Regions from separate parts of the Streptomyces sp. NPDC057428 genome, predicted to be linked through region 3. Evidence: riboswitches for the same ligand, from Rfam matches in the RefSeq annotation. Region 3 holds a riboswitch; each other region holds the start of a gene.

Region 1 (7,032 bases), on a different contig from region 3:
TGGAGGCGGAACGAGCCGCCAATGACGGGGCCTACCTGCAGTTCGTCCGGGAACCCAACATGTCCGTGGGCCTCTACGCCCTGGACGCCGGAGCGCTCGACCCCCAGCAGCCGCACAAACAGGACGAGGTGTACCTCGTCGTGAGCGGTCGCGCCTCCATCACCGTCGGCACGGAGACGACACAGGTGGGGAGGGGGAGCGTGGTGTACGTACCGGCCGGGACCGCCCACAAGTTCCACCACATCACCGAGGATCTCCGTGTGATGGTGGTGTTCTCGCCTCCGGAGGGCTGAACGGCACCCCGTTCGGAGGCTCTCCCGGCCACATCCCCCCGGGACGCGTCCTTGCCGCCGCCGGGATTCCCTAGGGGATCGTTCAGGGGACTCCAAGGGCTCCCGGCCCCCCGTCGTCCACCCCCGCGCCTCTAGCATCGAGGCAGGAACTCACAGAGACGAGGTAGCGGCGATGGCGGTGCGGGAGATTTTCGCGGGAATGCCCTGGTGGGTGAAGTGGGTCGCGGTGCCTCTCATCGCGATCGTCGTGTTCGGGGGCCTGATCGCCAGCGTCATCGGATTCGTCATCGGTCTGCTGTTCAAGGCGCTGGTCTTCGTCGTCCTGGTGGGTGGCCTGATCTTCGTCGTACGGAAGTTCATGGCGTCGTCCTCGCGCAGCGACTGGTAGAAGGTCCACGGCGGCCGGAGGGGAGTTCTTCGCGCGGCCGGCGGTCGCCGGACAGGTGGCTTGGCCGGAGGGCGGCCGGTGGCCATGGATTCGGGCGTTAGCCCAGCGGAGCTAAGTCCAGGACGAAAACCTTCCCGTGGCGGGTCGTGCCGATACAGTGACGTACCGCTGCCGCCAGCTGGGAAATGACGGCTCGTTACCATCCTGCCCAGTGGTTTGTGCGACCGTCCGGTCTCAGGACCCCAGTTTCGCGGCGGGCCCGTGGGGGCGGCCCCCACGGGAGGGCTGACGGCCCGTCACCATGCCTGGGGGCGACCTGTGACCACGGCATCGAGCACCGCTGTTCCGACGTTGATCGGTTCGGTTCAGCGGGCGTTGCGACTTATGGAGGCTGTGGGCACCCATCGGGACGGGGCGCCGGCCAAGCAGCTCGCCAGGGAGGCCGGGCTTCCCCTCCCCACCGCCTATCACCTGCTGCGCACCCTGACCCACGAGGGCTACCTCCGCCGGGAGAACGGCGTCTTCCTCTTCGGCGCGGCCGCCGAGCGGCTGGGCGGCGGCCCCGCTACCCCGCGTCCTGGGGTGATCGTCGACTCCCTCGCGCACTGGGCGGAGGTCATCGGTGCCCCCGTGTACTGCGCCCTGTACCGCGAGGGCGAGATCGAGATGATCGCGGTGGCCGATTCGCCTTCCGCCCCCGCGGTGCGGGAGTGGGTCGCGTTTCGTGAGGCCGGTCACGCCCACGCGATCGGGCAGTGCCTGCTGGGCCAGCTCGACGAGCGTGCGCGCGAGGACCATCTCGACCGGTATCCCGTCAGACCGCTGACGCGTTACTCGGTACGGGACCGTCAGACGCTCCTGGCCCGGCTCAGGGCGATGAAGCGTTCGGAACCGGTCGTCGAGCGCCAGGAGTACGCCATCGGAACGGTGTGCGCGGCCATCCCGATCACCGTCGGATCCGCCGTGGCTGCGATGGCTGTATCTCTCCCCCTACAGGAAGAGGAACGGTTGCTCGCTGCAATCGAACAACTACGCTGCGAAGTGACAGCGCTCTTGCGCTCGTTCGTGTTCTCTATCAGTATCTGAAAAATCACTCCTTGTGATCTGCTAGCGCGTGCACCACGATGGCGTCAATAGGGCCATGGGGGATCATTCCTGGCCAGATTCATCTACTGCGGGGTTGAACGATGCGCGAGTCGGTTCAAGCAGAGGTCATGATGAGCTTCCTCGTCTCCGAGGAGCTTTCCTTCCGTATTCCGGTGGAGCTGCGGTACGAGGTCAGCGATCCGTATGCGATCCGGATGACCTTCCACCTGCCCGGTGACGCCCCCGTCACCTGGGCTTTCGGCCGTGAGCTGCTGCTCGACGGTCTCAACAGCCCCAGCGGTGACGGCGATGTGCACATCGGCCCCACCGAGCCCGAAGGGCTCTCGGACGTACACATCCGGTTGCAGGTCGGCGCCGACCGCGCACTCTTCCGGGCCGGCACGGCACCTCTTGTGGCCTTCCTCGACCGGACGGACAAGCTGGTGCCATTGGGACAGGAGCACACGCTGAGTGACTTCGACGGCAATCTGGAAGAGGCTCTGGGCCGCATCCTGGCGAAGGAACAGAACGCGGGCTGAGCGCAGAAGCCCGGCAGGGCCATCGAACACCGGCCGCCAGGGGGCCGCGTGTCCCCTGCCCCCGGATCACACCTTACGGCGCCGTCCCCTGCCGGTCCGCGCGGAGGCCGGAGCTCCGGCCTCCGCGCCGAGTTCCGTGCGGTCCGCGGAGACCACCAGGGCCGCGAGCACCGTCGTCACCGGCACCGAGGCGACCAGACCGATCGAGCCGACCAGCGTCCGGACGATCTCCTCTGCGACCAGTTCGCTGTTGGCCACGGTGCCCACACTGCTCTGCGCGATCGAGAAGAGGAGGAGCAGGGGAAGGGCCGCGCCCGCATAGGCGAGTACGAGGGTGTTGACGACCGAGGCGATGTGGTCGCGTCCGATCCTGATACCCGCGCGGTAGAGCTGGCGCACGCCCATCGTGGGGTCCGCCTGGTGCAGTTCCCACACTGCGGATGTCTGCGTGACGGTCACATCGTCGAGCACGCCGAGCGAACCGATGATCACACCGGCCAAGAGCAGGCCGCTCATGTCGATGCCCGGGTACAGGCCGTGGATGAGGCCGGTGTTGTCATCCGTGTTGCCGGACAGGTGCGCCCAGCCGATGAAGAGCGAACCGAGCAGCCCGATCAGCATCAGCGAGATGAGGGTGCCGATGACGGCCACCGACGTACGGGCCGTCAGGCCGTGGCAGGTGTAGAGGGCGATCAGCATGATGGCGCTGGCCCCGATCACGGCGACGACGAGCGGATTCGAGCCCTGCAGGATCGCCGGCAGGATGAACAGCGTCAGCACCGCGAACGAGACGGCGAGCGCGATCAGCGCCATCAGGCCGCGCAGCCTCCCCACCACGACCACCGCGAGGGCGAAGATCCCCGCCAGCAGGGCCATGGGGACCGTACGGTCCACGTCCGTCACGGAGTACTGGAGATCGCGCGGCGCGTCGGGTGCGAAGGCCACTACAACGCCCTGGCCCTCCTCAAGTTGACGGGTGGCGTCGGGCTGGATGATCTCGACGAACCTGCGGCCCCTGTCCTCTCCGGTCGTCACTTCGACCGTGGCTTTCCTGCACTGCCCCGACTGCCCGGCGACCGCCTCCCTGCCCGAGGGCGTGGAGGTGTCTCCGGTCGGGGGCACCTGCGAGGCGTTGACGTCCGCGCAGTCGACCCTGACGACCTCGACGACCGTGCCCTCCTGGGTCTGCCGGTCGAAGCCGACACCCGTGCGTTCGTGGGCGGGTGCTCCGCCCGGCCAGAACGCGACGAGGCCGACCAGGACAGCTGTGGCGAAGGGGATCACCACAGCCGCGATGACCTTCCGCAGGTGCTTCGAGACGGGCGCGGCGGGACCGTGGCTGTGCGTGTGGCCGTGGGCATGACTCTGCGTGCTGCCTGACGCGGGGGCGTGCGGTTCGGGAGCGCTTCGGGGGGACGTCACACGCCGATCATCCCAAGAACGGAGGAGGCCCTCTGGCCAGCACGCCAGCCGGGCCGCTAGCGTGGGGGCACATTTGCACACGCGGGAGCTCGGAGCACCGGGCTGAGAGGGCGCTGACCTCCGTATATCCGTACGGGACAGCTGCGCCGACCGCCGAACCTGTTACCGGGTAATGCCGGCGTAGGGAGTAGGTCTCATGACCACAGCGGACGCACGCAAGCCTGCCTCGGAGCGGAACGCGCAGCATGCGCAGAATGCCGAGAAAACGGAGAACACCGAGGCCGGAAAGTCCATCGGCTGGCACAAAGGGTACGTCCAGGGCTCACGCCCGGACCTCCGGGTGCCGGTCCGTCAGGTGCACCTCACCAACGGCAAGGACGTGACGCTGTACGACACGTCCGGGCCGTACACCGACCCCACCACCGAAACCGACGTCCGCCGCGGCCTCGCCCCCCTCCGCGAGAACTGGATCATCGCGCGGGGCGACACCGAGGAGTACGCGGGCCGCCCCGCGCGTCCCGAGGACGACGGGCTCAAGCACACCTCACCACGCGGTGGTCTGCGCAATCTCGACGCGGTCTTCCCCGGCCGCCCGCGACAGCCCAGGCGGAGCCGTGACGGCAGTCCTGTCACCCAACTCGCCTACGCGCGGCGGGGTGAGATCACTCCGGAGATGGAGTACGTCGCGATCCGCGAGAACGTCGCCCCTGAGGTCGTGCGGGACGAGATCGCGGCAGGCCGGGCCGTACTGCCGGCCAACGTCAACCATCCGGAGATCGAGCCGATGATCATCGGCAAGCGGTTCCTCGTGAAGGTCAACGCGAACATCGGCAACTCCGCGGTCACCTCCTCCATCGAGGAGGAGGTGGACAAGATGACCTGGGCCACGAAGTGGGGGGCCGACACGGTCATGGACCTCTCCACCGGGCGCAACATCCACACGACCCGCGAATGGGTCCTGCGCAACTCCCCCGTTCCGATCGGCACCGTCCCGCTCTACCAGGCCCTCGAAAAGGTGGACGGCCGGGCTGAGGAACTGACCTGGGAGATCTACAAGGACACGGTCATCGAACAGGCCGAGCAGGGCGTCGACTACATGACGGTGCACGCCGGTGTCCGCCTGCCGTACGTTCCCCTGACGGCCCGCCGTAAGACCGGCATCGTCTCCCGCGGTGGCTCGATCATGGCGGCCTGGTGCCTGGCACACCACAAGGAATCGTTCCTCTACGAGCACTTCGAGGACCTCTGCGAGATCCTCGCGGCGTACGACGTGACGTACTCCCTCGGTGACGGCCTGCGGCCCGGTTGCATCGCCGATGCCAACGACGAGGCGCAGTTCGCGGAGCTCCGGACGCTGGGTGAACTCAACACCGTGGCGAAGCGGTTCGGCGTGCAGACCATGATCGAGGGTCCGGGTCACGTCCCCATGCACAAGATCAAAGAGAACATCGACCTCCAGCAGGAGATCTGCGAGGAGGCCCCGTTCTACACGCTCGGCCCGCTGACCACCGATGTGGCGCCGGCGTACGACCACATCACCTCGGGCATCGGAGCGGCGATGATCGCGTGGTGGGGGACGGCGATGCTCTGCTACGTCACGCCCAAGGAGCACCTGGGGCTTCCGAACCGGGACGACGTGAAGACCGGTGTCATCACCTACAGGATCGCGGCCCACGCGGCGGACCTGGCCAAGGGGCATCCGGGTGCCCAGGAGTGGGACGACGCACTGTCGGACGCCCGGTTCGAGTTCCGCTGGGAGGACCAGTTCAACCTGGCTCTCGACCCCGACACCGCACGGGAGTTCCACGACGAGACGCTGCCGGCCGAGCCGGCGAAGACCGCCCACTTCTGCTCCATGTGCGGGCCGAAGTTCTGCTCGATGAAGATTAGTAGAAGCATCACAGAACAATTCGCCCCGGATCTCGCTGTGACCAGCGACGCTGAAGCTCAAGCGGGGATGCTCGCCAAGTCGAAGGAGTTCGCAGAGGCAGGCCATCGCGTGTACCTGCCAATTGCAGACTGATCTTCTGACATCTCAGCGTCCCCCTGCATACGTGGGGACGCTGAGACCCGTTCCGCTGCGCTCTGCTCGTGGTATGGACGCAGTCGGCGATCGTTACCTAGGGCTGTCAAGTAAACCTGCTGATGGGATACAGATAGTGCCCGTTTTACGACGCGATCGGGGGCGTTCGTGGCGCGGGTCAGATGGTGAGAGTGGGCCAGGGGACGTCGGTTTCGATGGCGGCGGTGTAGTCGATGCCGGGGACAGAGAAGCCGTAGAGGCGGCGGACTTCGTCGCTGAACCAGTCGAGTTCGGCGAGTTCGGTGATGGTTTCGCTGGCGGCGGTGCTCCAGCGTTCGGCGACGGCGTTCTGCACGGCGGGGTCGAGTTCCCAGGTGTCGAGGCGGACCCGGCCCTCGTCGTCGAGGTCGAGAGGGCGGGCGCCGGTCAGCTGATCCCACAGCTCCACCAGTTGACCGATCGGGGCCACCATGGCATCGCCGAGGACGCCACGCAGCAGCCCGACGTACAAGGCGATTCCGGGGATGGCGGTGGAGGACTGGGTGACGGCAACGGCGTTGACCGAGGTCACGGCCCGACCGCCCAGGGTCTTGCCGAGGCGCTCGTCCAACGTGCGTGCGGTGGCTTCCAGATGGGACTTTGCGGCGCCGATGGTGCCCTGCCGGTAGATCGCCGCGGTGAGCGGCGAGCCGATGTAGGACAGGGCGACGGTGGCGAAGCCGTCGGCGAGCAGGGACCGGTCGGCCAGGAACGTGATCCACCGTTCCCAGTCGGTGCCGCCCATCACCGCCACGGTCTGCTCGATGTCGTCGCCCTCGGCCGGCGCCGTGGTGACCTCCTTCACCTCCGGGGCACCGTGCTACTTCTCCAGAGTGGTCATGACCGCCTCGGCCTGGTGCCGTGCGGGTGCTCCCTGATCTCGACGTTCATGTCCGAGACCTTCGACATGTCTCCTGCGGACCGCGCCGTGTCCCGCGCCTTGGCCAGCGCGTTGCACACATCGCACCCCGGCACCGGTGGCGGGTCCGTGACGAGTCTCAGCGGCCGTTCGACCGGCGGACCGGGATGGGTGGGGTTCTTCATGGCCTCGACCCCCTCGTTTCGTCGTAGGACAAAACGCTAGAGACGAGCGGCGTCTCCATGCGCAGAAGTTCCACAAGGTTCCACACCGATCACTCCAATGAGGTGATGGCATCGGTGATCAGCGCACGGGCCTCCGCTCCGTACACTGCGAGCCGTGTGAACTCACGGAAGGCTTTCGCGTACTGCGCCACCTCGCTG
Region 2 (11,208 bases), on a different contig from region 3:
GTGGGCATCAACGTCGAGGGCGACCTCGACCCGGTGGCCGAAGCCCTGTCGGCCATGGCCGAGTGCGAGTACGTGGTGATGACCGCGGGCTCCTTCGACCTGGTGGTGGAGATCGTCTGCGAGGACGACGACCACCTGCTGGAGACGATCAACAAACGCGTCCGGGCCATACCCGGGGTGCGCTCCACCGAAAGCTTCGTCTACCTCAAGCTCAAGAAGCAGACCTATATGTGGGGAACCCGATAGCCGTGAGCAAGGACCTCAGCCGTACCGCGTACGACCACCTGTGGATGCACTTCACCCGCATGTCGGACTACGAGAGCGCGCCCGTCCCCACCATCGTGCGTGGCGAGGGCACCTACATCTACGACGACAAGGGCAAGCGCTACATCGACGGCCTCTCCGGCCTCTTCGTGGTCAACGCCGGACACGGCCGCCACGAGCTCGCCGAGACGGCGTACAAGCAGGCCCAGGAACTGGCCTTCTTCCCGGTGTGGTCCTACGCCCACCCCAAGGCCGTCGAGCTGGCTGAACGGCTCGCCCACCACGCCCCCGGCGACCTCAACAAGGTCTTCTTCACCACCGGCGGCGGCGAGGCGGTCGAGACCGCCTGGAAGCTGGCCAAGCAGTACTTCAAGCTCCAGGGCAAGCCGACCAAGTACAAGGTCATCTCGCGCGCGGTCGCCTACCACGGCACCCCGCAGGGCGCCCTGTCCATCACCGGGCTCCCCGCCCTCAAGGCCCCCTTCGAGCCGCTGGTGCCCGGCGCGCGCAAGGTGGCGAACACCAACATCTACCGTGCGCCGCTCTTCGGCGACGACCCGGAGGCCTTCGGCCGCTGGGCCGCCGACCAGATAGAGCAGGAGATCCTCTTCGAGGGCCCCGACACCGTCGCCGCGGTCTTCCTGGAGCCCGTGCAGAACGCCGGCGGCTGCTTCCCGCCCCCGCCCGGCTACTTCCAGCGGGTGCGGGAGATCTGCGACCGGCACGACGTGCTGCTCGTCTCCGACGAGGTCATCTGCGCCTTCGGCCGCCTCGGCACGATGTTCGCCTGCGACAAGTTCGGCTACGTCCCGGACATGATCACCTGTGCCAAGGGCATGACCTCGGGCTACTCCCCCATCGGCGCCTGCATCATCTCGGACCGCCTGGCAGAGCCGTTCTACCGGGGCGACAACACCTTCCTGCACGGTTACACGTTCGGCGGCCACCCGGTCTCCGCCGCGGTCGGTCTCGCCAACCTCGACATCTTCGAGCGCGAGAACCTGAACCAGCACGTCCTGGACAACGAGAACGCGTTCCTGACGACGCTGCAGAAGCTGCACGACCTGCCCATCGTCGGGGACGTCCGGGGCAACGGATTCTTCTACGGCATCGAGCTGGTGAAGGACAAGGCCACCAAGGAGACGTTCACCGACGAGGAGACCGAGCGCGTCCTGTACGGCTTCCTCTCCAAGGCGCTGTACGAGAACGGCCTCTACTGCCGGGCCGACGACCGGGGCGACCCGGTCGTCCAGCTCGCGCCGCCGCTGATCTCCGACCGGTCGACCTTCGACGAGATCGAGGGCATTCTGCGCAATGTCCTCACGGAGGCGTGGGCGAAGCTCTGACCGACGCTCCGGCCCCACCGGAGAACACCCGCCCCGAAAGTCATTTCATACGGTCTACACGGCCCGAATGCACCCGTTCGAGTGAGAAGGGGCGCATCCGGGCCGTGTGCTGTCCCGACACCCCGGTCCGGCTGCCTAGCGTGCCGAGTAACCGATCGGCCTTGCCTTCGTTCCCCCGTACGAGGGAACGGGAAATCTGATCCGAACCGAGGTGTACGCCATGGTGGCCCCGCCCGACAACGACGTGATCTGGGGACGTTCCCTGCACCACTCCCACAACGGCTCCCCGGGGCTGTCCGGTGTGTCCGTCGGGGTCCGTGACGGTGAGATCCTCGCGGTCACCGGCCCGCGCGGGAGCGGGAAGACCACCCTGCTGCACTGCCTGTCCGGCCAGTTGGTGCCCGAGCAGGGCGAGGTGTGGTTCAACAGCACCCCCGTGCACACCATGGGCCCCAGGGTGCGCGAGCAGTTGCGCCGCGAGCGCTTCGGCTGGATCGGCGCCGAACCGCAGCTCGTCCCCGAACTGACCACCTGGGAGAACGCCGCCCTCCCCCTGCTGCTGCGGGGCGTTTCGCACCGGGCCGCGAAGAAGGCGGCCGCCGAGTGGCTGGAGCGGCTGGACATCGGCCCCCTCGCCAAGACGCGTCCGCACGCGCTGCTCCAGTCGCAGCGCCAGCGGATCTCGGTGGCCCGCGCGTTGACGGCCTCACCTTCGGTGATCTTCGCCGATGAGCCGACGGCGTCCCTGCACCGCGCCGAACGCGCACAGCTCCTGCGCACCCTGACCACGGCGGCACGGTCGCACGGCATCACCGTCGTCCTCGCCACCCACGACTCGGAGGTCGCCTCCCTCGCCGACCGCGTGGTCGCACTGCTGGACGGCCGCCGCGTCACCACACCCGCCCTGCCCGCCGCGTCCGACCCGGAAGGCCGCTCGGCGTGCTCGCTCTCCGTCTGACCCGAGGATCGCACCCCCTGGTCCTGATGCGGCGTCTGATCCTCGCCGCCGCGTCGGCCGGGGTCGGATTCCTGCTCCTGTGCACCCTCGGATACGCCTCCGGGCACCCGGCGGACGCGGCGAGCTCCGTCATGCGGCTGCTGTGGTGCGCCGTACCGCTGGCCGCGACGGTGCAGTTCGCCGTCGCCGTGGCACGTACCGATCCGAGCACCCGACCGCGCCCCGGGCTCTTCGCCGCGGGTCTCGGCCCGGTCCGCCTGGCGGCGCTGGCGGCGGTCTCCACCGCCGTGTCCACGACGCTGGGATCGGCGGTGGCACTGCTCTTCTTCCTGCATCTGCGCGGGGACCTCACGGGACTGCCGTTCGACGGCGGGGCCGCCGATTTCCTGGGCGCGGGCACCTCTCTGCCGCTCGCCGCGGTCGTCATGCTGCTGGCCCTGGCTCCCCTGGCCTCGTCGGCGGCGGGCGGGCTCGCGGTACGCGCCAGGCCGGTCGCGCCGTCGGAGGCCCAGGAGGCCGAGGAGGAGCTCGCGCCCTCGGCCGCGCCGACGGGCCTGCCGTGGGGCGTGGCACTCACCGCGGCCGGTCTCGCGGTCGAGGCCTACGCGAGCCGGGGCTCGGCCGGCAGCCCCTTCCCGCTGCCCGGCCGGCTCGACTCCACTCCTGCGGCCGTGCTGGCGGGCTGGGTCCTCACGGCGGTCGGCCTGGCCATGGCGGGCCCCGGTCTCACCCATCTGTGCGGGCGGCTGCTCCAGGCCGTGCGCCCCGGGGCCGTACGGCTGCTGGCGGGCCGGGTCCTGATGGACGAGGCGACCCGGATCGGCCGCCCGCTGGGCGTCCTCTGCGCGGTGGTGTCCGGGGTGTTCGCCGCCTCGGTGCTTTACACCGGCGGGCCGCGGCCCATCGGACCGCTCACCGCGCTCGGTGCGATCCTCGTCGTCGGCTGCACCACCGCGACCCTCCTGACCTCGGCACTGGAGGCCAGGCAGGCCCGCACCCGTGCGGCCGGGACCCTGCTGCGGCTCGGCGCCTCCGCCTCCGCGCTCCGCAGTGCCGCCGCCCTGCGGGCGCTGGTGCTGCTCGCCGTCTTCACCCCGCTGACCTGGGCGATCGCGGAGCTGGCGGCACTTCCTCTGACGGAGTGACGTCCTCCGCCGTCGCCGTACGTAGCATGGCCACGTGGAAAATTCGGACGAGAGTACGTACGCACCCGGCATCGAGATCGAGGCGCTCGCCGCGTTCGACCGGGCGGTCGCGGCCGGAGCCCTGGCCGGGCACCGTGTCCAGTCCGTCGACCTGACGGAGCGGGGCGACGCGCTGCTCACGACGGACACGCGCGGCGCGGTGTTCCTCGGCTGCCGTATCGCGCCGCGCGCGGAGGCGAAGATACGGGCGGACGGGGCCTTCGTCTTTCCCCCGGTGCCCGGTCTGCCCTTCGACCCCTACCGCGGGCTGCTCTACACCCCGGACGCGCTCTACGAGGGCCTGGCAGAGGGCGGTTACGCGTCGACGCCGGACGCCAGGGCGTACAGCTGGTTCCAGCTGACCAGGTCGAACGGCGACGTCTTCGCGTCGATGCTGCGGGCCCTCCACGACGACGCCGTCTCCGACGCGCTGGACGAACACCTCGCCGGCGCCCGGGTGGTCGGCGTCATGGGCGGGCACGCGATGGCACGCGGCTCCGCCGAGTACCACGGCGCCGCCCTGCTCGGCCGGGAGCTGGCCCGCAGCGGGCTGACCGTGGCGACGGGCGGCGGCCCTGGCGCCATGGAGGCTGCCAACCTCGGCGCCTACGCCGCCCCGCACTCCGACGCGATGCTGCTCAAGGCGTGCGAACTCCTCACCGCCGCACCTTCGTTCAGCCCCTCGGTCACCGACTGGGCCTCGGCGGCGTTCGCCGTCCGCGAGCGCTGGCCCGACGGCGGTTCGTCGGTCGCGGTACCCACCTGGTTCTACGGCCACGAGCCGCCGAACGCCTTCGCGGACCACATCGCCAAGTACTTCGCGAACGCCGTGCGCGAGGACGGCCTGCTGGCCCGCTCGAACGCCGGCGTGATCTTCCTGCCCGGCGCCGCCGGAACGGTGCAGGAGATCTTCGACAACGCGACACCGAACTACTACGAGTCCCGGTCGGCGCCCACGCCCATGGTGCTGGTGAACCGCGCGCACTGGACGGAGAGGCTGCCCGCCTGGCCGCTGCTGCGGGCCCTGGCGGCGGACCGGCCGATGGAATCGCGCATCGCGCTCGTCGACTCCGTCGACGAGGCCGCCGGTGCGCTGGCCCGGCTGACCGACGGCGCCACTGCGGGGTGATCCCCGGCAGGCGCCCGGCCGGGACGCCGTCAGCGGGCGGCGGCGAGCTTCGCGTCCAGGGCGTCGAAGAAGGCTTCCCAGCCGTCCTCGGCCGCGGCGTACTGCTCGGGGGTGAGGTTGCCCCCTCGCTGCCGGAAGACCATCTCGGTGGTCCCTCCGCTCTTCTCGGTGAGGGTGACCGTGACGGTCTCGCCCTCGGCTTCCGCCGGCGCGCTGCTGTCCTTCAGCGTGAAGACGAGCCGCTTCGGGGCGGACACCTCCTTGTACACACCGTGGAACGGCATCTCCACCCCGGGGACCACGATGACCAGGCTCCACGAGCCGCCCGGGGTCACGTCCATAGACACCTGGTCCAGCGGCACGTGCGCGTCGCCCCCGTACCAGACGGCAAAGTGCTCGGGGACGGTCCATGCCTCGAAGACCCTGTCCCGCGGCGCCTGGACGACCCGGGTGATGTCGATCCCCTCGCGCTCGGACTGCGTCATGGTCCCTGCCCCTTCCGGACGGCCGTGCGACCAGGGGACCACGGCCCGGGACGGGCCGCCAGCCGGTCATGCCACGTACCCGGCCCGTATCCGCGTGGCCGGCCCACGCGCCGCGCTATCCGGCCACGGGCAGGACCACCGTCTCGGCCGGGTCGAACGTCACTCCCACCACGGCCCCTTCTTCCGGGGTGTCCCGCAGGGAGCACTCGGCCTCCAGGGCGGGCCCCTCTCCGGGGTGCAGGACGACGCTGACGTGATGGCCCCGGAAGGTGCGTACGCCCGCCGTGCAGCGCAGGCCGTCCCGCGGTGCGCCGAGCCGGATCCCGCCGGGCCGGACCAGCAGCTCGCACCGGCCCTGGGGTGATCCCTCGGGCACCGGGACCTTGCCCCAGACGGTGTCGGCCGCCGTACCCGTGACCGTCGCGTCCACCAGGTTGTCGAAGCCCAGGAAGCGGGCCACGAAGGGGGACGCGGGGCGCTGCCAGACCTCCAGCGGGGTGCCTTCCTGGGCGATCCCGCCCTCGCGCATGACCACGACCCGGTCGGCGAGGGCGAAGGCCTCGCCTTGGTCGTGGGTGACGGCGAGCACCGTGGTGCCCAGCCGGCCGAAGAGGGCGCGCAGTTCGACGACGAGGCGTTCGCGCAGGCTGCGGTCCAGCTGGCCCAGCGGCTCGTCGAGCATCAGCAGTCTGGGGCGGGGAGCCAGCGCCCGGGCGAGGGCCACCCGCTGCTGCTCGCCGCCGGACAAGGCGGCGACGGCCCGGCGGTCCGCGCCTGGCAGGCCGACCAGGTCCAGGAGTTCCCCGGCCCTGCGCTCGCGCTCGGCGCGGGGGACGCCGTGCATCCGCAGCCCGAACTCGACGTTCGCGCCGACGTCCCGGTGCGGGAACAGCTGGTGGTCCTGGAACATCAGCCCGAGCCCACGCCGGTGGACGGGCAGCGGGGCCTGGTCGGCGCCGTCCAGGAACACACGCCCCGCGTCCAGGGGCTGCAGCCCGGCCACGGCTCGCAGCAGCGTCGACTTCCCGCTGCCGCTCGGCCCCAGCACGCAGACGATCTCGTGGTCGGCGACCTCCAGGTCCACGGCGTCGAGCGCGGTCCGTCCACCGAACCGGACCGTGGCCGAATCCACTTCCAGCATCTTCAGAACTCCCCGGATCGGTCGGTACGGATTCGTTCGAGCACGAGCAGGGAGGCCGCGCAGACGAGCATCAGGATCGTGCTGAGGGCCATCGCCTGGCCGTAGTTGAGCTCGCCCGAGCGCCCCAGAAGCCTGGCCACCGCGACCGGCAGCGTGGGGTTGTCCGGGCGGGCGATGAACACGGTGGCGCCGAACTCCCCGAGCGACACGGCGAACGCGAAGCCCGCGGCCACGAGCACCGCCCGCCGTATCAGGGGCAGGTCGACCTCGCGCCACGCACGCAGCGGCGAGGCACCGAGCACGGCCGCGGCCTCACGCAGCCGGTCGTCCACCGCGCGAAGGACGGGCAGCATGATGCGTACGACGAAGGGGACGCCCACCAGTGCCTGGGCGAGCGGGACCAGGATCCAGGAGGTACGCAGGTCCAGTGGCGGCCGGTCAAGGGTGATCAGGAAGCCGAAGCCGACGGTGACCGCCGACACCCCGAGCGGCAGCATCAGCAGTGCGTCGAAGCCCCGTACCAGCCGTCCCGCGCGCCGCCTGGTCAGTGCGGCGGCGGCGAGGCCACCGATCAGGAGGGCGATGACGGTCGCCACCAGCGCGTAACGCAGGGAGTTCCCGATGGCGTCGAGGGGCGGCACGAGGAAGGTCGAGCCGCTCGCGTCGGCGGACTGCAGCGCGCGGTAGAAGGCGAATCCGTAGCCGCCGGAGGTGTCCAGGGAGCGTTCCACCAGCACGCCGAGCGGCAGCAGGACGAGCAGAAGCACGCTGAGCAGCACACCACCCAGCAGGGCCCGCTGCCCCGCTCCGCGAGGAGGCCGGGACGTCTGCGCCGGGTCGACCAGCTTCAGCGCCGTCTCCCTGCGGCGCACGGTCCGGGCGTGGACGGCGAGGATTCCGCCGACCGCGGCGAACTGCACCAGGGTGAGCACGGCGGCCGTCGGGAGATCGAGCAGCTGCGCGGTCTGCCGGTAGATCTCCACCTCCAGGGTGGAGTAGGCCGGACCGCCGAGGATCTGGACGACGCCGAAGGAGGTGAAGGTGAAGAGGAAGACCATCAGCGCGGCGGCGGCCACGGCGGGCGCCAGCGCGGGCAGGGTCACCCGTCGCCAGGCGGCGAGACGTCCCGCCCCGAGCACCCGGGCGGCCTCCTCCTGGCGGGGGTCGAGCTGGGACCAGAGTCCGCCCACTGTCCGTACGACGACGGCGTAGTTGAAGAACACGTGGGCGAGCAGGATCGCCCACACCGTGGTGTCGAGCCGTACGCCCCAGAGCTCGTCGAGGAACCCCCCGCGCCCCAGCAGTGCCAGGAACGCCGTGCCGACCACGACGGTCGGCAGGACGAACGGCACCGTCACCACGGCGCGAAGCAGTTGCTTGCCCGGGAAGTCGAAGCGGGCGAAGACGTACGCGCCGGGCAGCGCGATCAGCAGGGTCAGCGCCGTCGAGGCGAGAGCCTGCCAGGTCGTGAACCAGAGGACGTCCAGGATGGCGGGCCGGCTCAGCACCGTGCCGATCCGGCCGAACTGCCAGACGCCGTCCGCCTTCAGCCCCCGGCCGACGATCGCGGCGACCGGGTAGGCGAAGAACAGCGCGAAGAACGCGACGGGCATGGCCATCAGCCCGAACCGCACCGCGTTGCCCCGCCACGCGGGAGGCGCGGCTACCTTACGACGAGCGAGGACCATGACTGGACCCACTGCTCACGGTTCTTGGCGATCTTCTCCGGGGCCACGCTCGCCGGCTTGTCCACGGTGGCGCCGAACTTCGTGAAGAGCTCCGGCAGCTTCGCGTCCTTCGCCACCGGGTTCACGAACATGTTCAGCGGCATGTCCTCCTGGAACCGCTTGCTGATGAGGAAGTCCAGCAGCGCCTTGCCGCCCGCCTCGTTCTTCGCGCCGTTCAACAGGCCGGCGAACTCGATCTGGCGGAAGCACGTACCGGTGGCGACGCCGGTGGGGGCCACGGCAGGCTGCGGATCGGCGTACAGCACCTCGACGGGCGGGCTGGAGGCGTAGGAGACGACGAGCGGCCGGTCCGCCTTGGCCTTCTTCCCGCCGGCCGAGCCGGAGAACTCCTCGTTGTACGCCTGCTCCCAGCCGTCGACGACCTTGACGCCGTTGCTCTTCAGCTGCTTCCAGTAGTCCTGGTAGCCGGTCTCGCCGTGGGCGGCGACGGTGCCGAGGAGGAAGCCGAGACCCGGCGACGAGGTCGCGGCGTTCTCGGTGACGAGGAGGTTCTTGTACTCGGGCTTCAGCAGGTCGTCGAAGGACTGCGGCGGGTCGAGCTTCCTGTCGGCGAAGTACTTCTTGTCGTAGTTGACGCAGATGTCGCCGGTGTCGACGGGCGTGACCCGGTGCTTGTCGCCGTCCAGCTGCGTGTCGGCCGCGACGCGTTCGAGGCCCTTCGCCTCGTACGGTGTGAAAAGGCCGTTGTCGAGGGCCCGGGAGAGCAGCGTGTTGTCGGCGCCGAAGAACACGTCGCCGCGCGGGGACCCCTTGGTCAGGATCTCCTGGTTGAGCGCTGCTCCGGCGTCACCGCTCTTGAGTACCTTGACCTTGTAGCCGGTCTCCTTCGTGAACGCCTTCAGGACGGTGTCCGAGGCGTTGAAGGAGTCGTGGCTGACCAGCGTGACGGTCTTGGAACCCCCGGCTCCCGCAGCGCCGTCGTCGTCACTCCCGCAGCCCGCGAGCACGGACACGCCGAGCGCGGCGGCGAGTGCCGTCGCCGCGTACTTCGTGGTGGTGTTCATGTGATTCCTCCTGGAGATGACCAGGAAGAGACGCGGCCCCACCCGCTCGGCGAGCGGGCAGGGCGCAACAGCTTGAGTAAGGTCCGAACTTCCTACCCGGAATGACCCGGGCGAGGTTCAGAGGGTCTGCGGCCGACCTGTCCTCGGTGCCGCACTCTCAGCGCTGTGGCGCTCCCCTGTCGGAATATGAAGTTGATTCGCGAACCAGGCTACACCGGCGGGACGATCGGGACCGGGCGGACGGAGCGGACCGGGCCGGCACCGCCGGACCCGGCCGGTCTCTCTCAGCGCTCGGAGGCCGCCAGCTGCCCGCAGGCCCCGTCGATCTCCTGGCCGCGGGTGTCCCGAACGGTGACCGGCACGCCGTGAGCCGCGATGGCCTCCACGAACGCCTTCTCGTCCTCGGGCCGCGAAGCGGTCCACTTGGAGCCCGGCGTCGGGTTCAACGGGATGAGGTTGACGTGGACCCGCTTGCCCTTGAGCAGCCGTCCCAGCCGGTCACCGCGCCAGGCCTGGTCGTTGATGTCGCGGATCAGCGCGTACTCGATGGAGATGCGGCGGCCGGACTTCTCCGCGTACTCCCACGCGGCGTCCAGGACTTCGCGTACCTTCCAGCGGGTGTTCACGGGTACGAGGGTGTCGCGCAGCTCGTCGTCCGGGGCGTGCAGGGACACCGCGAGGCGGCACTTGAAGCCCTCGTCGGCGAAGCGCAGCATCGCGGGGACCAGCCCGACCGTGGACACCGTGATCCCGCGCTGCGAGAGCCCGAGGCCGTCGGGCTCCGGGTCCGTCAGCCGCCGGATCGCCCCGACCACGCGCTTGTAGTTGGCCAGCGGCTCACCCATGCCCATGAACACGATGTTGGACAGCCGTGCCGGTCCGCCCGGGACCTCGCCGTCGCGCAGCGCGCGCATGCCGTCCACGATCTGGTGCACGATCTCGGCGGTCGACAGGTTCCGGTCGAGACCGGCCTGCCCGGTCGCGCAGAAGGGGCAGTTCATGCCGCACCCGGCCTGCGACGAGATGCACATGGTCACCCGGTCCGGATACCGCATGAGGACGGACTCGACGAGCGTCCCGTCGTGCAGCTTCCAGAGCGTCTTGCGGGTGGTGTCGTCGTCGCAGCTGATGTGGCGGACCACCGACATCAGGTCGGGGAACATCGCCTCGGCGAGCTTGTCCCGCGAACCGGCCGGGATGTTGGTCCACTCCGCCGGGTCGTGCGTGAACCGCGTGAAGTAGTGCTGCGACAGCTGCTTGGCACGGAAGCCCTTCTCGCCGGTCGCGGCGACTGCTTCCTTGCGCTCGTCGGGTGTGAGGTCGGCGAGGTGCCGCGGCGGCAGCTTGGCTCCGCGGGGCGCGACAAACGTGAGTTCTCCGGGCTTAGGCATGGTTCACCCAGTGTCGCAGACACGCCGTGGTAGTAGAGGCCGTCAGCGGGCCGGAGGCCGCGCAGCGGGCGCCGGCGGGCCTCGGACGGGCCGCGACAGCACGGTGCGGCCCGGAGACAGTGACCGATCGCACGACGGGGAAGAAGTGCGCAGGGTGGAACATGGGGGCATAGAATCGAATACGTGTCCGATAACCTTTCCCGTCTGGACCGCCTCCGGATCGTGCGCGAGTGGCAGGCCTATCAGCTCGGCCGAACCGATCGGACCATCGCCGAGCTGGAGGAGCGCGAGGCCTCGGCCGCCCGGGCGGCCCGCGTCCTGCCGCCGCCTGCGCCCGGCTGGAAGCTGTCGGTGCTGCGCGCGGGTGGCGGGAACCAGGCGGACGCCGTCCACACGGGCGACTGCGGTATGGGCGGAAAGCGGACACAGGCCATGACTCGGGAGCAGGCCCTGCGCGCGCTCACCCAGGACGGGGTCATGGCCTGCCCGTACTGCCGGCCGGACAGGGAACTCGGGGTGCTTTGACATCCTCCCCGGGCTGAAGCAGGGGGATTCCTG
Region 3 (11,208 bases):
TCGCCGGCGAGTGCGACCAGCTGCGTGCCCGCCTGGGAGCCGTCGCCAAGGGCGAGGCGTTCCTGCTGCAGGGCGGTGACTGCGCCGAGGCTTTCGACGGCGTGTCCGCCGAGGACATCAGGGCCAAGCTCAAGACCCTGCTCCAGATGAGCGCCGTCCTCACCTACGCGGCCTCCGTGCCCGTCGTGAAGATCGGCCGGATCGCCGGTCAGTACTCCAAGCCGCGCTCCAAGCCGACCGAGACCCGCGACGGCGTGACGCTGCCGACCTACCGCGGCGACTCGGTCAACGGCTTCGACTTCACCGAGGCCGCCCGCATCCCGGACCCCCAGCGGCTGAAGCAGATGTACCACGCGTCCGCTTCCACCCTGAACCTGGTCCGCGCCTTCACCACCGGCGGTTACGCCGACCTGCGCCAGGTGCACGCCTGGAACCAGGACTTCGTCAAGTCCTCGCCGTCGGGCCAGCGTTACGAGGCCCTGGCCCGCGAGATCGACAACGCGCTGAACTTCATGAAGGCGTGCGGCACGGACCCGGCCGAGTTCAAGGCCGTCGAGTTCTACGCCTCGCACGAGGCCCTGCTGCTGGACTACGAGTCGTCGCTGACCCGCACCGACTCGCGGACCGGTCAGCTGTACGACACCTCGGGCCACATGGTCTGGATCGGTGAGCGCACCCGCCAGATGGACGGCGCGCACATCGAGTTCGCCTCGAAGGTCCGCAACCCCATCGGTATCAAGCTCGGCCCGACGACCACGGTCGACGAGGCGCTGGCCTACGTCGACCGCCTCGACCCCGAGCGCGAGCCGGGCCGGCTGACCTTCATCGTCCGCATGGGCGCCGACAAGGTTCGCGACAGGCTGCCCGACCTGGTCGAGAAGGTCACCGCCTCCGGTGCCACCGTGGCCTGGGTGACCGACCCTATGCACGGCAACACCTTCGAGGCCGCGTCCGGTCACAAGACGCGCCGCTTCGATGACGTGCTGGACGAGGTCAAGGGCTTCTTCGAGGTGCACAAGCAGCTCGGGACGCACCCCGGCGGCATCCACGTCGAGCTCACCGGCGACGACGTCACCGAGTGCGTCGGCGGCGGCCACGAGATCTTCGTGGACGACCTGCACCAGCGCTACGAGACGGCCTGCGACCCGCGCCTCAACCGCAGCCAGTCCCTGGACCTGGCCTTCCTGGTCGCCGAGATGTACCGCGACCAGTAGGGATCACTCCCGGTGATGTCGGTGGGGCACGGATCGATGTGATCCGTGCCCCACGGTCGTATCGGGGCTTTTGCGTGCGGGAGGTGGCGAGTAAGGTTAGGTTAGCCTCACCGGAAATCGGGGCGGCGCAGTGATCGACGACCCCTCGGAGGTGAACCGCGTGTACGTCTGCTCGTGCTTCGGCATCACCGAGGAGCAGGTCAAGAAGCACGCGGACGGCGGAGCGTGCACCCCGCGCCAGATCGCCTCCGCCTGCAAGGCCGGTACGGACTGTGGCGGTTGTGTCCGCAGGATCCAGGCGCTGCTCGGCCGTGGGGACTGCCCCCGCCGTGACCTCGTCGAGGGCCGTACGGTGCCGGCGGCCGCGACGGCCGGTGAGCCCGTCGTCTTCGGCACCACGGCCGACGTCACGCTGTCCGACGCCGCCTGATCCCCCTGTGCCCGCGCGAAGTTCCCGGCGCGAGGCCGGTCAGCTCTCCGGCTGCTCGATCAGCTGGGCGATGTAGAGCGGCTCGCCGAGCTTCTCGACCAGTTCCAGCTGGGTGTCGAGGTAGTCGATGTGGTGCTCCTCGTCCTCGAGGATGGACTCGAAGATGTTCGCCGAGGTGATGTCGCCCTTGGCCCGCATGATCTCGATGCCGCGCCTGAGACGGTCGATCGCCTCCACCTCGACCTGACGGTCGGCCTGGAACATCTCCGTGACCGTCTGGCCGACCCGTACGTGGAAGAGCCGCTGATAGTTGGGCAGGCCTTCGAGGAAGAGGATCCGGTCGGTGAGGAGTTCGGCGTGCTTCATCTCGTCGAACGATTCCGACCGCGTGTACTTCGCGAGCTTTGTCCAGCCGAAGTTCTCCTGCATCTTGGCGTGCAGGAAGTACTGATTGATGGCGGTCAATTCGGCGGTCAGCTGTTCGTTCAGGAACTCGAGGACCTCGGGGTCGCCCTGCATCGCAGAGGCTCCTTCCAACCGGTGAACCAGGCATGTTTTGGCGCATCCTCGCATCGCGCCATGCGGCCGTCCAGTAAGTGCAGGCTTAGTGCGAGTTGCCCTGATCGGCTCTCCCCTGGTCATGACCACCCCTGCCTGTCTGTCACCATGGAGGCATGGGTCAGCCGGAAAGCCGGGAACGCGGCACAGCAGAGCAGGCCGGGCTTCCACCGGGGCAGAGGCTGCAGCGCGGCTGGCCGGTCACCCATTACGGGCCTGTGCCGAAGTTCAAACCGGACCGCTGGGAGTTCAGGGTCTTCGGGGCCACGGCTGATGGTGACAAGCACTGCTGGAATCACCAGGAATTCTCGGCACTGCCATTCTCGTCCGTCGAGGCGGACCTCCACTGCGTGACGAAATTCAGCATGCTCGGAGCCGAATGGGGTGGAATCCTCGCCCGCGAGATCGTGCGACTCGCACCGCCCGCACCCCATGTCTCGCATGTGATGGTCTGGGCCGAATACGGATTCAGCTCGAATCTGCGGCTGGCGGACTTCACGTCGGACGGGACGCTGTTCGCCACCCATAAGGACGGTGAACTGCTCACCGCCGAACACGGTTTCCCCCTGCGACTGGTGGTGCCGCACCTCTATGCCTGGAAGGGCCCCAAATGGGTCCGCGGCATCGAATACATGACGGCCGACCGCCGAGGATTCTGGGAAGAGCGCGGCTACCACAACATCGGTGACCCCTGGAGCGAGCAGCGCTACTCCTACCAGGAGGAGCCCGGGGACGGCCCCGAACTCTGAGCCCCCTCCCCGACGGCCCCGGGACTCAGCCGCCGGCCGGACGCCGCAGCTCCTTCAGCCGCGCCACGTCCGCGGCATGCCCCTCCTTGCCGCCGGGAGTCTCGATGATCAGCGGTACGCCTTCGGTCGTGGGGTGGGAGAACAGCTCACGGAACGGCTCGGCGCCGATGTGGCCGGATCCGATGTTCTCGTGCCGGTCCTTGTGAGCGCCCACCACGTCCTTGGAGTCATTGGCGTGGATCAGCTTCAGCCGCCCCTCGCCGACCGTGTCCACCAGCAGGTCCAGGGTCTGCCGCATGCCCGACGGCCCGGTCAGATCGTGTCCCGCCGCGTAGATGTGGCACGTGTCCAGGCAGACGCCCAGTTTGGGATGGGAGTCAAGGGCCTCGAAGTACGGCCCGAAGTCCCAGGTGCGCGAACACAGTGAGAAGCCCTGCCCGGCGGTCGACTCCAGCAGCAGGAACGGGTCGTAGTCGTGGGTCAGTTCGTCCAGCAGCGGAAGCATGTGCGTACGTACCTGGGCGAGGGCGTCGGTGCGGGGGCGCCCGCCGGTCGCGGACCCGGTGTGCACCACCACGCCCAGTGCGCCGATGTCCCTGGCCCGGCGCAGCGAGTGCCGCAGGGACACGACCGACCGCTCGACGGTCGCCTCGGTGTGCGATCCGAAGTTGATCAGATACGGGGCATGGACGTAGGCGGGGACCGACTCCGCCGCGCACTGCGCACGGAACAGTTCGTCCTGCGCGGGGTTTCCGGGCGGCGTCGCCCAGCCGCGCGGATTGGCGACGAAGACCTGTACGGTCTCGGCCGCCAGCTCGCGGGCGTAGCCGAGGCCGACCCTGGACAGTCCGCCGGCCACGGGGACGTGGCCGCCGATCGGGTTGCGCATGTGCTGTCGGCCCCTCTCGGTTCTACAGGCCCTTGGTCCTGATGGTGATGGTGGAGCCCTCGGGAGCCTGCTGCCCGCCCTCGGTCGACTGACGGGCGACCGTGTCGCTGAACGAGAGGAACGGCCGGTCGACCTCGACCTCGAAGCCCGCCTTCTCCAGCGTGGTCCGGGCCTCGTCGACGTCCTTCCCCGTGACATCGGGGACGTCGAGCATCCGCGGGCCCTTGGAGACGGTCAGCTTCACGGTGTCGCCCTCGGCGGCCTCGGCGCCGCTCCCGGGTGACTGTCTGGCGACAGCGCCCTGTTCCTCGGGGGAGTCGACCCGGCCGGGCAGCACCTCGGCCTTGAGGCCCGCGTCCTTGAGTGCGGTCTTCGCCTCATCGACGCCGAGGCCCGTCAGATCGGGCACGTCGACCGGGCTCCCCTTGCTGACGACCAGGGCTACCGCCGAGTCGGGATGGCGCTCGGCACCGATCTCCGGGTCCGTGCGGATCACCTCGCCCCGGGCGATCTCCTCGCTGAACTCCCGGGTCACCATGCCGGGGGCGAGCCCCGTCTTCTTCAGCTCGCGCCGCGCGTCGGCGAGTGCGAGGCCCTCGACGTCGGGAACCTTCACGATCTCCGGGCCGCGCGAGATCACCAGCCCGACCGCGTCGTTGCCCCGGATCCGCTCACCCGAGCCGGGATCGCTGCTGATCACAGTGCCGCGCTCCACCGTGTCGCTGTAGGCGCGCCGGACCCCCTTCACGTCGAGGCCCTCGTCCGAGAGCCGCCGCTCCGCCACGCTCTGGGTCTGCCCCAGGAGGGAGGGGACCCGGGTGAACTGCCCCGAGTTGATGTACCAGACACCGGCACCGGCCCCCAGGACCAGCAGCACGGCGACGAGGGCGACGACCGCACCGCGCCGGCCGCCCCCGGCGATGCGGGCACGCCGGCCCGTCCGCTCCGGGGGCAGCGGCGGCATCTCCAGCCGGCTGGTGTGATGCGCGGTGCCCTGGTCCGCGGGGATCACCCGCGGGATCACGCTCGTACGGTCACCGGCGCCGTCGCGCACCTCCGCGATGGCCTGCGGCGGCACCGCGTCCAGCTGGTCCTCGGTGAGCGCGCTCCGCTCCGCGCGGGACTCGGCGAGCATCGCGACCGCGTCGTGCGGGCGCAGCTCGGGGTTGCGCGCGGTTGCGGCCGCCACCAGCCGGTCCAGCCCGGCGGCGAGGCCGGGGACGACCGTTGACGGAGCCGGGACGTCCTCGTTGAGGTGCTGGTAGATGACCTGGGCGGCGTTGTCCCCGGAGTGGGGCTTGCCGCCGGTCAGCATCTCGTAGAGCACCACACCGCAGGCGTACACGTCGGACCGGGTGTCGGCGGTGCCCTGCTCGATCTGCTCCGGGGCGAGGTAGGAGACCGTGCCCAGCAGGGAGCCGGTGGTGTCCGTGGCGGTTCCGACGGCGCGTACCAGCCCGAAGTCCGCCACCTTGACCCGACCGTCGTCGCCGATCAGGACGTTCTCCGGCTTCATGTCCCGGTGCACGAAGCCCGCGCGGTGCGCGGCGCCGAGCGCGGCCAGGACCGGCTCCAGGATGTCCAGAGCGGCCCGGGGCTGCAGGGCGCCGCGCTCGCGCAGCACGTCGCGCAGGGTGCACCCGGCGACGTACTCCATGGCCAGGTAGACGTACGCGCCCTGGGCTCCCTGGTCGAAGACCGCCACCACGTTGGGGTGCGCGAGCAGGGCCACCGACTTCGCCTCGCGGATGAAGCGCTCGACGAAGGAGACGTCGGTCGCCAGCGCCGGGTGCATCACCTTGAGGGCGAGCACCCGGTCGAGCCGGGTGTCCACGGCCCGGTAGACCGTGGCCATGCCGCCGACGGCGATGCGCGCGTCGATGCGGTAGCGGCCGTCGAGCAGCTGCCCGACGAGGGGGTCCTGGAGGGTTGTGTCCACGGAGCGAGTCTACGAGCTGCGACGGACACGACGGGCGGGCCCGGAGGCCCCGGAGGCCGATCCGGTGCCGAGCCGTGACAGGGGTATGCACGTGCTGTGACCAGGAGGCCGCCGCCGGTGCCCGGAACTCAGAAGGCCGGGCGCTCCGGATCCAGCACCGCCCTGCCCTCCCCGGGCGACGACGCCTCGGCGAAATGGCGGCGGGGGATGCGTCCTGCCCGGTACGCCAGCCGTCCGCCCTCCACCGCGTGCCGCATCGCCGCGGCCATCAGCTCCGGCTCCTGTGCCCGGGTCACCGCCGAGGCGAGCATCACAGCGGCACAGCCCAGCTCCATCGCCAGCGCCGCGTCCGAGGCGGTCCCGGCTCCGGCGTCCAGGATCACCGGGACCCCGGCCTGCTCGACGATCAGCTGGAAGTTGTGCGGGTTGCGGATGCCGAGCCCGGAGCCGATGGGGGAGCCGAGCGGCATGACCGCCGCGCAGCCCACGTCCTCCAGCCTGCGGGCCAGCACCGGATCGTCGTTCGTGTAGGGCAGGACCGTGAAGCCGTCGTCGACCAGGGTCTCCGCGGCGTCCAGCAGTTCGACCGGGTCGGGCAGCAGCGTCCGCTCGTCCGCCACGACCTCCAGCTTGATCCAGTCGGTGCCGAGGGCCTCCCGGGCCAGCCGCGCGGTCAGCACGGCCTCGCCCGCGGTGAAGCAGCCCGCGGTGTTCGGCAGGACCCGCACGGAGAGGCGCTCCAGGACCGAGAGCACCGAACCGCCCACCGTCGGGTCGAGCCGCCGCATCGCCACGGTGGTGAGTTCGGTGCCGGACGCGATCAGCGAGCGCTCCAGCACGTCGAGGCTGGGGGCCCCGCCGGTCCCCATGATCAGCCGCGAGGTGAAGGGGGTGGAGCCGAGGGTGAAGAGGTCGTCGGACACGGTCAGCCTCCCTGGACCGCGGTGAGTATCTCGACGCGGTCACCTTCGGCGAGCGCGGTGGCGGACCACTGACCGCGTGGGACCACGGCCTCGTTGACCGCGGCGGCCACACCGGAGGGAGCCGCGGTCAGCGCTGCGACGAGGGTGTCCAGGGCGGTGCCGGCGGGAAGGGTGCGACGTTCCCCGTTCACGGATACGGATACGGATACGGATACGGACACGGGGACGGTGGCTGGCACGGGCTGTGTCATACGGACTGCTCCTGCTGCGCGGGGGCGGTTCCAAGGCGGGTGGAGGCTGCCGCGCACCTCGGTGAGTGGGGCCGGGAGGCCGGTGGAAAGCGGGACGGGGAGAAGGGGCGGGCCACCTCGGGCAGTTCGCCGGTCGACAGCGCGTGGGCCATCACCTCGCCCGTGACGGGGGTCAGCAGCACCCCGTTGCGGTGGTGCCCGGTCGCGAGAAGCAGGCCGGGCAGCGCCGTCGGGCCCAGCAGCGGGGCGTTGTCGGGGGAGGCGGGCCGCAGGCCCGCACGCGTCTCGGTCAGCGGCAACTCGGTGATACCAGGCACCAAATCATGTGCGTCACGCAGCAGTTCGTAGACCCCGCCCGCGGTGACCGTGGTGTCCCAGCCCAGTTCCTCGGTGGTCGCGCCGACCACCAGCTCGCCGTCGGCACGCGGGACGAGATAGACGTGGCTGCCGCGCACGACGGCCCGTACGGTCCTGCTGAGGAAGGGGGCGTACGCGGCCGGGACGGTCAGCCGCAGCACCTGCCCCTTGACCGGGCGTACGGGCGGCAGGGCAGCCTCGGGTATCCCCGCCAGGCGGCCGCTGAGGCTTCCCCCGGCCAGGACCACCTGGCCGGCCGTCAGCTCCGTACCGTCCCGCAGGACCGCCCCCGTGGCCCGGCCGTGCGTGACGCGCAGGCGCTCGACCCAGGTGCGCCGGAAGGTCACCCCTGCCCGCTCGCACGCCGTGACCAGAGCGGACGCGAGGCGCCTTGGGTCCACCTGGTGGTCGCCGTCGACCCGCAGCCCGCCGCGTACGCCCGGCGCGAGCATCGGCTCCAGCCGCCGGCACTCGCGCCCGCTGAGCCACTCGGACCGCAGCCCCGAGCGCTGCTGCAGCGCGTGCAGCTCCCGCAGATGGGCCCGGTCGTCGGAGTCCAGTGCGACGGACAGGGTGCCGCAGGCCCGGAATCCCGTGGTCCGGCCGCTCGCCTCCTCCAGTTCGGCCACGAACTCCGGATAGCGGGCCGCCGAGGCGAGGTTGAGGCCGAGCAGCATCTGCTCGCCGTAGTGCAGTTCGGTGACGGCGGCGAGCATCCCGGCCGCGACCTGTGCCGCCCCGCCGCCCGGTTGGGGGTCGGCGAGCGTGGTGCCCAGACCGCGCTGGGCGGCCCGCCAGGCGGTCACCAGACCGATGACGCCGCCTCCGACGACCAGGACGTCGGAACTGTCTGCGGAGATACGCATGGGCGTCCAGCCCCTCCCTTCGCCGGCATGACCCGGATCAGGTTCGTACGGTCGGAGGCCGGTCAGCCTCCCTCTCAGCCCGGTACGCCCGGACTCCCGCGAGTGCCTTACGGCGGCCAGCCTAGTCCCCGCGGCCTCCGAGCAGTAGGGAGCGGCGCCCCGTGGCCCGTTCACCCGGTGGAGCATCCGCCCGGCGGCCCGCGTCCCCTCGGACGAGAACCGGAAGTGACCGGAGGCGGCGGGACGAGCGAGCGGAAGAGGCCGTGAGCTGACGCCATGTCACGTGATTAGGGTGGACCTGTGAGCGAGCAGACGCAGGACCCGGCAGGAGGACCCCGGCCGCACGGGGTCGTGATCGTGGGAGCGGGCATGGCGGGCGTGCAGACGGCCGTGGCCCTGCGCGAGCAGGGTTTCGCCGGCCCGGTCACCCTGGTCGGGGCCGAACCGCACCAGCCGTACGACCGGCCGCCCCTGTCCAAGGCGGTGCTGCTCGGCAAGGCCGAGGACTCCGCCTTCGACGTCGATTTCGAGGAGCTGGACATCACCCTGCGCCTCGGGCTCGACGTGACCGGCCTGCGCGCGGGGGCCCACGAGCTGGACACCGAGGAAGGGCCGGTCGCCTACGACGTGCTGGTCGTCGCCACCGGTGCGGAACCGGTCGTGCTGCCCGGCTCCGAGGGCGTGCCCGGCGTCCATCTGCTGCGCACCGTCGATGACGCGGCACGGCTGCGCCCCGTCCTGGAGCGTCAGCACGACGTGGTCGTCGTCGGAGCGGGCTGGATCGGCGCCGAGTTCACCACCGCGGCCCGCGCCGCGGGATGCGAGGTCACCGTCGTCGAGGCCGCCGACCGCCCCCTCGCCGGCACGATGCCCGCCGAGGTCGCGGCCCCCATGGCCGCCTGGTACGCCGAGAGCGGAGCCCGCCTCCTCACGGGCACCCGGGTCGCGAACGTCGAACCGGGCACCGTCCGCCTCACGGACGGCCGGACGGTCTCCGCCGGGGCGGTGGTCGTCGGAATCGGGGCCCGGCCCGCCACCGCGTGGCTCGCCGGTTCGGGCATCGCGCTGGGCCCGGACGGCTCGGTCACCACCGACAGCTCGCTGCGCACCTCGCTGCCCGGCGTCTACGCGGTGGGCGACTGCGCGTCCTTTCCTTCCGCCCGCTACGGCGAACGCCTGCTGGTCCACCACTGGGACAACGCGCTCCAGGGCCCGAGGACGGTCGCCGCCGCGCTCGCGGGCGGCGCGAGCGCGACGTACGACCCGGTGCCCTACTTCTGGTCCGAGCAGTTCGGGCGCTTCGTGCAGTACGCCGGCCACCACGCGGGTGCCGAGACGCTGCTCTGGCGCGGTGACCCCGCGGAACCGTCCTGGACGGTCTGCTGGCTGCGGCGGGGAGTCCTGGTCGCCGTGCTGGCCGTCAACAGGCCGCGCGACCTGGCCCAGGGCCGCAAGCTGGTCGAAGCGGGGGCGCGGATCGATCCGGCGCGGGCGGCCGATTCCTCCGTACCGCTGAAATCGACGGTGCTCCCGGGGCCGTGACAGCCCCGTACGGTCGGCCCGGGTACCGGCTGCCGGTGCGAGATGGCACGCTTGTCCCTGTGACCGAGATTGACGCAAAGATCGATGCTCTCGTCCCCGCCTGGCTCCACCTTCCTGACATCGCGGAAATGCTCGATGTCCAGGTGACGCGCGTACGGCAGCTGGTCAGGGATGGCCAGCTCATCGCCGTACGACGTGGTGAGAACCGGACGCTGCAGGTGCCTGCCGCCTTCATCGACGGCGACAAGGTGGTCAAGGGGCTCGCAGGGACCCTGACGCTCCTGAGGGACGACGGCTACAACGACGAAGAGATGCTGGAGTGGCTCTTCACCCCCGACCCGACCCTGCCCGGAACACCCGCGCAGGCCCTGAGCGAGAATCGCGGTACGGAGGTGAAGCGCCGGGCCCAGGCGCTCGCCGTCTGACCGGACGACCGTAGCGGGGTGCGGGCCGTGGCACACGCGGCCCGCACCCCGCCGTTCGGCGGTCCACCGGCCTACAGTGATTCATCGACGCACCACCCGGGGGGAACTCATCATGTCCACGCTGCGCGACAGGCTCTCCGACGCCCGGCTCTACCTGTGCACGGACGCCCGCAAACGCCAGGGTGACCTCCCCGAGTTCATCGACGCCGTACTGGCCGGCGGCGTGGACGTCGTCCAGCTGCGCGACAAGGGCATGGAGGCGGCCGAGGAGCTCGAACACCTCGAGGTGCTCGCCGACGCCTGCAAGCGCCACGGCGCACTCCTCGCGGTGAACGACCGGGCCGACGTCGCCCACGCCATAGGCGCCGACGTGCTGCACCTCGGGCAGGGAGACCTCCCGGTGCCCGCCGCCCGCGCCGTGATCGGCGACGACGTCGTGATCGGCCGCTCCACCCACGCCCAGTCCGAGGTCGACGCCGCCGTCGCCGAGGCGGGAGTCGACTACTTCTGCACCGGGCCGTGCTGGCCCACCCCCACCAAGCCCGGACGTCACGCCCCCGGCCTCGGCCTCGTGTGCTACACCGCCTCGCTCGGTACGGCCCGGCCGTGGTTCGCCATCGGCGGCATCGACGCGGGCAATCTCGACGAGGTCCTCGACGCCGGCGCCCGCCGCGTCGTCGTCGTACGCGCGATCACCGAGGCCGAGGATCCGGCCGCGGCCGCCGAGACCCTGGCCCGGCGCGTACGGGCCCACGCTCTCTGAGCCCGGCTCCCTCCCTCGTGGCCCGTGCGGCCGTGCGAACGTCCGGGCGGGTCGGTGCTCCGGCCCTCGACCTGCCTCGGTCGGGAGTCCGCCGGAGGTGTCCCGGAGAGGTGTCAGAGAGCGGTGTCCGAGGGGTGGACAAAAGCCGCCTCATTCCGGTCAATTCGCTCGCTCCGGTTGGGGGAGCGCCCGGCCCTGGTTAACCTCCCAGTATGGCTCTCGGCACACCTTCCACCAGGACGGATCACGCGCGCACCGTGCGTGAGCTGCTCGCCTCCGGTGAGACGTCGTATTCGTTCGAG

The links. Region 3 has a riboswitch for thiamine pyrophosphate ahead of thiO (glycine oxidase ThiO). Riboswitches for the same ligand answer to the same signal wherever they lie in the genome.
Region 1: it holds a riboswitch for thiamine pyrophosphate, as region 3 does, so the genes downstream of both, thiC (phosphomethylpyrimidine synthase ThiC) here and thiO (glycine oxidase ThiO) in region 3, are expected to answer to the same signal.
Region 2: it holds a riboswitch for thiamine pyrophosphate, as region 3 does, so the genes downstream of both, ACFU5K_RS26640 (thiamine ABC transporter substrate binding subunit) here and thiO (glycine oxidase ThiO) in region 3, are expected to answer to the same signal.

What each region holds. Positions count from the first base shown of each region.
Region 1 covers NZ_JBHVCT010000041.1:33,206-40,237, forward strand. The annotation lists gene ACFU5K_RS17835 (cupin domain-containing protein) at 1-293, shown strand, start outside; gene ACFU5K_RS17840 (DUF5326 family protein) at 472-681, shown strand; gene ACFU5K_RS17845 (IclR family transcriptional regulator) at 1,000-1,767, shown strand; gene ACFU5K_RS17850 (SsgA family sporulation/cell division regulator) at 1,869-2,306, shown strand; gene ACFU5K_RS17855 (YibE/F family protein) at 2,373-3,728, opposite strand; TPP riboswitch at 3,800-3,932, shown strand; gene thiC (phosphomethylpyrimidine synthase ThiC) at 3,925-5,751, shown strand; partial or broken gene ACFU5K_RS17865 (enoyl-[acyl-carrier-protein] reductase FabV) at 5,930-6,607, opposite strand; gene ACFU5K_RS17870 (hypothetical protein) at 6,628-6,834, opposite strand; partial or broken gene ACFU5K_RS17875 (transcriptional regulator) at 6,924-7,032, opposite strand, start outside.
Region 2 covers NZ_JBHVCT010000093.1:12,401-23,608, forward strand. The annotation lists gene ACFU5K_RS26600 (Lrp/AsnC family transcriptional regulator) at 1-246, shown strand, start outside; gene ACFU5K_RS26605 (aspartate aminotransferase family protein) at 231-1,610, shown strand; gene ACFU5K_RS26610 (ABC transporter ATP-binding protein) at 1,831-2,568, shown strand; gene ACFU5K_RS26615 (hypothetical protein) at 2,550-3,713, shown strand; gene ACFU5K_RS26620 (LOG family protein) at 3,748-4,881, shown strand; gene ACFU5K_RS26625 (SRPBCC domain-containing protein) at 4,911-5,366, opposite strand; gene ACFU5K_RS26630 (ABC transporter ATP-binding protein) at 5,482-6,507, opposite strand; gene ACFU5K_RS26635 (ABC transporter permease) at 6,510-8,126, opposite strand; gene ACFU5K_RS26640 (thiamine ABC transporter substrate binding subunit) at 8,171-9,259, opposite strand; TPP riboswitch at 9,331-9,447, opposite strand; gene rlmN (23S rRNA (adenine(2503)-C(2))-methyltransferase RlmN) at 9,544-10,650, opposite strand; gene ACFU5K_RS26650 (DUF6233 domain-containing protein) at 10,834-11,175, shown strand.
Region 3 covers NZ_JBHVCT010000035.1:4,881-16,088, reverse strand. The annotation lists gene ACFU5K_RS16205 (class II 3-deoxy-7-phosphoheptulonate synthase) at 1-1,214, shown strand, start outside; gene ACFU5K_RS16200 (bacterioferritin-associated ferredoxin) at 1,375-1,644, shown strand; gene bfr (bacterioferritin) at 1,684-2,163, opposite strand; gene ACFU5K_RS16190 (sulfite oxidase-like oxidoreductase) at 2,319-2,951, shown strand; gene ACFU5K_RS16185 (deoxyribonuclease IV) at 2,977-3,840, opposite strand; gene pknB (Stk1 family PASTA domain-containing Ser/Thr kinase) at 3,863-5,779, opposite strand; gene ACFU5K_RS16175 (thiazole synthase) at 5,908-6,702, opposite strand; gene thiS (sulfur carrier protein ThiS) at 6,705-6,953, opposite strand; gene thiO (glycine oxidase ThiO) at 6,950-8,176, opposite strand; TPP riboswitch at 8,174-8,286, opposite strand; gene ACFU5K_RS16160 (NAD(P)/FAD-dependent oxidoreductase) at 8,477-9,718, shown strand; gene ACFU5K_RS16155 (Rv2175c family DNA-binding protein) at 9,778-10,143, shown strand; gene thiE (thiamine phosphate synthase) at 10,256-10,906, shown strand; gene metF (methylenetetrahydrofolate reductase [NAD(P)H]) at 11,119-11,208, shown strand, end outside.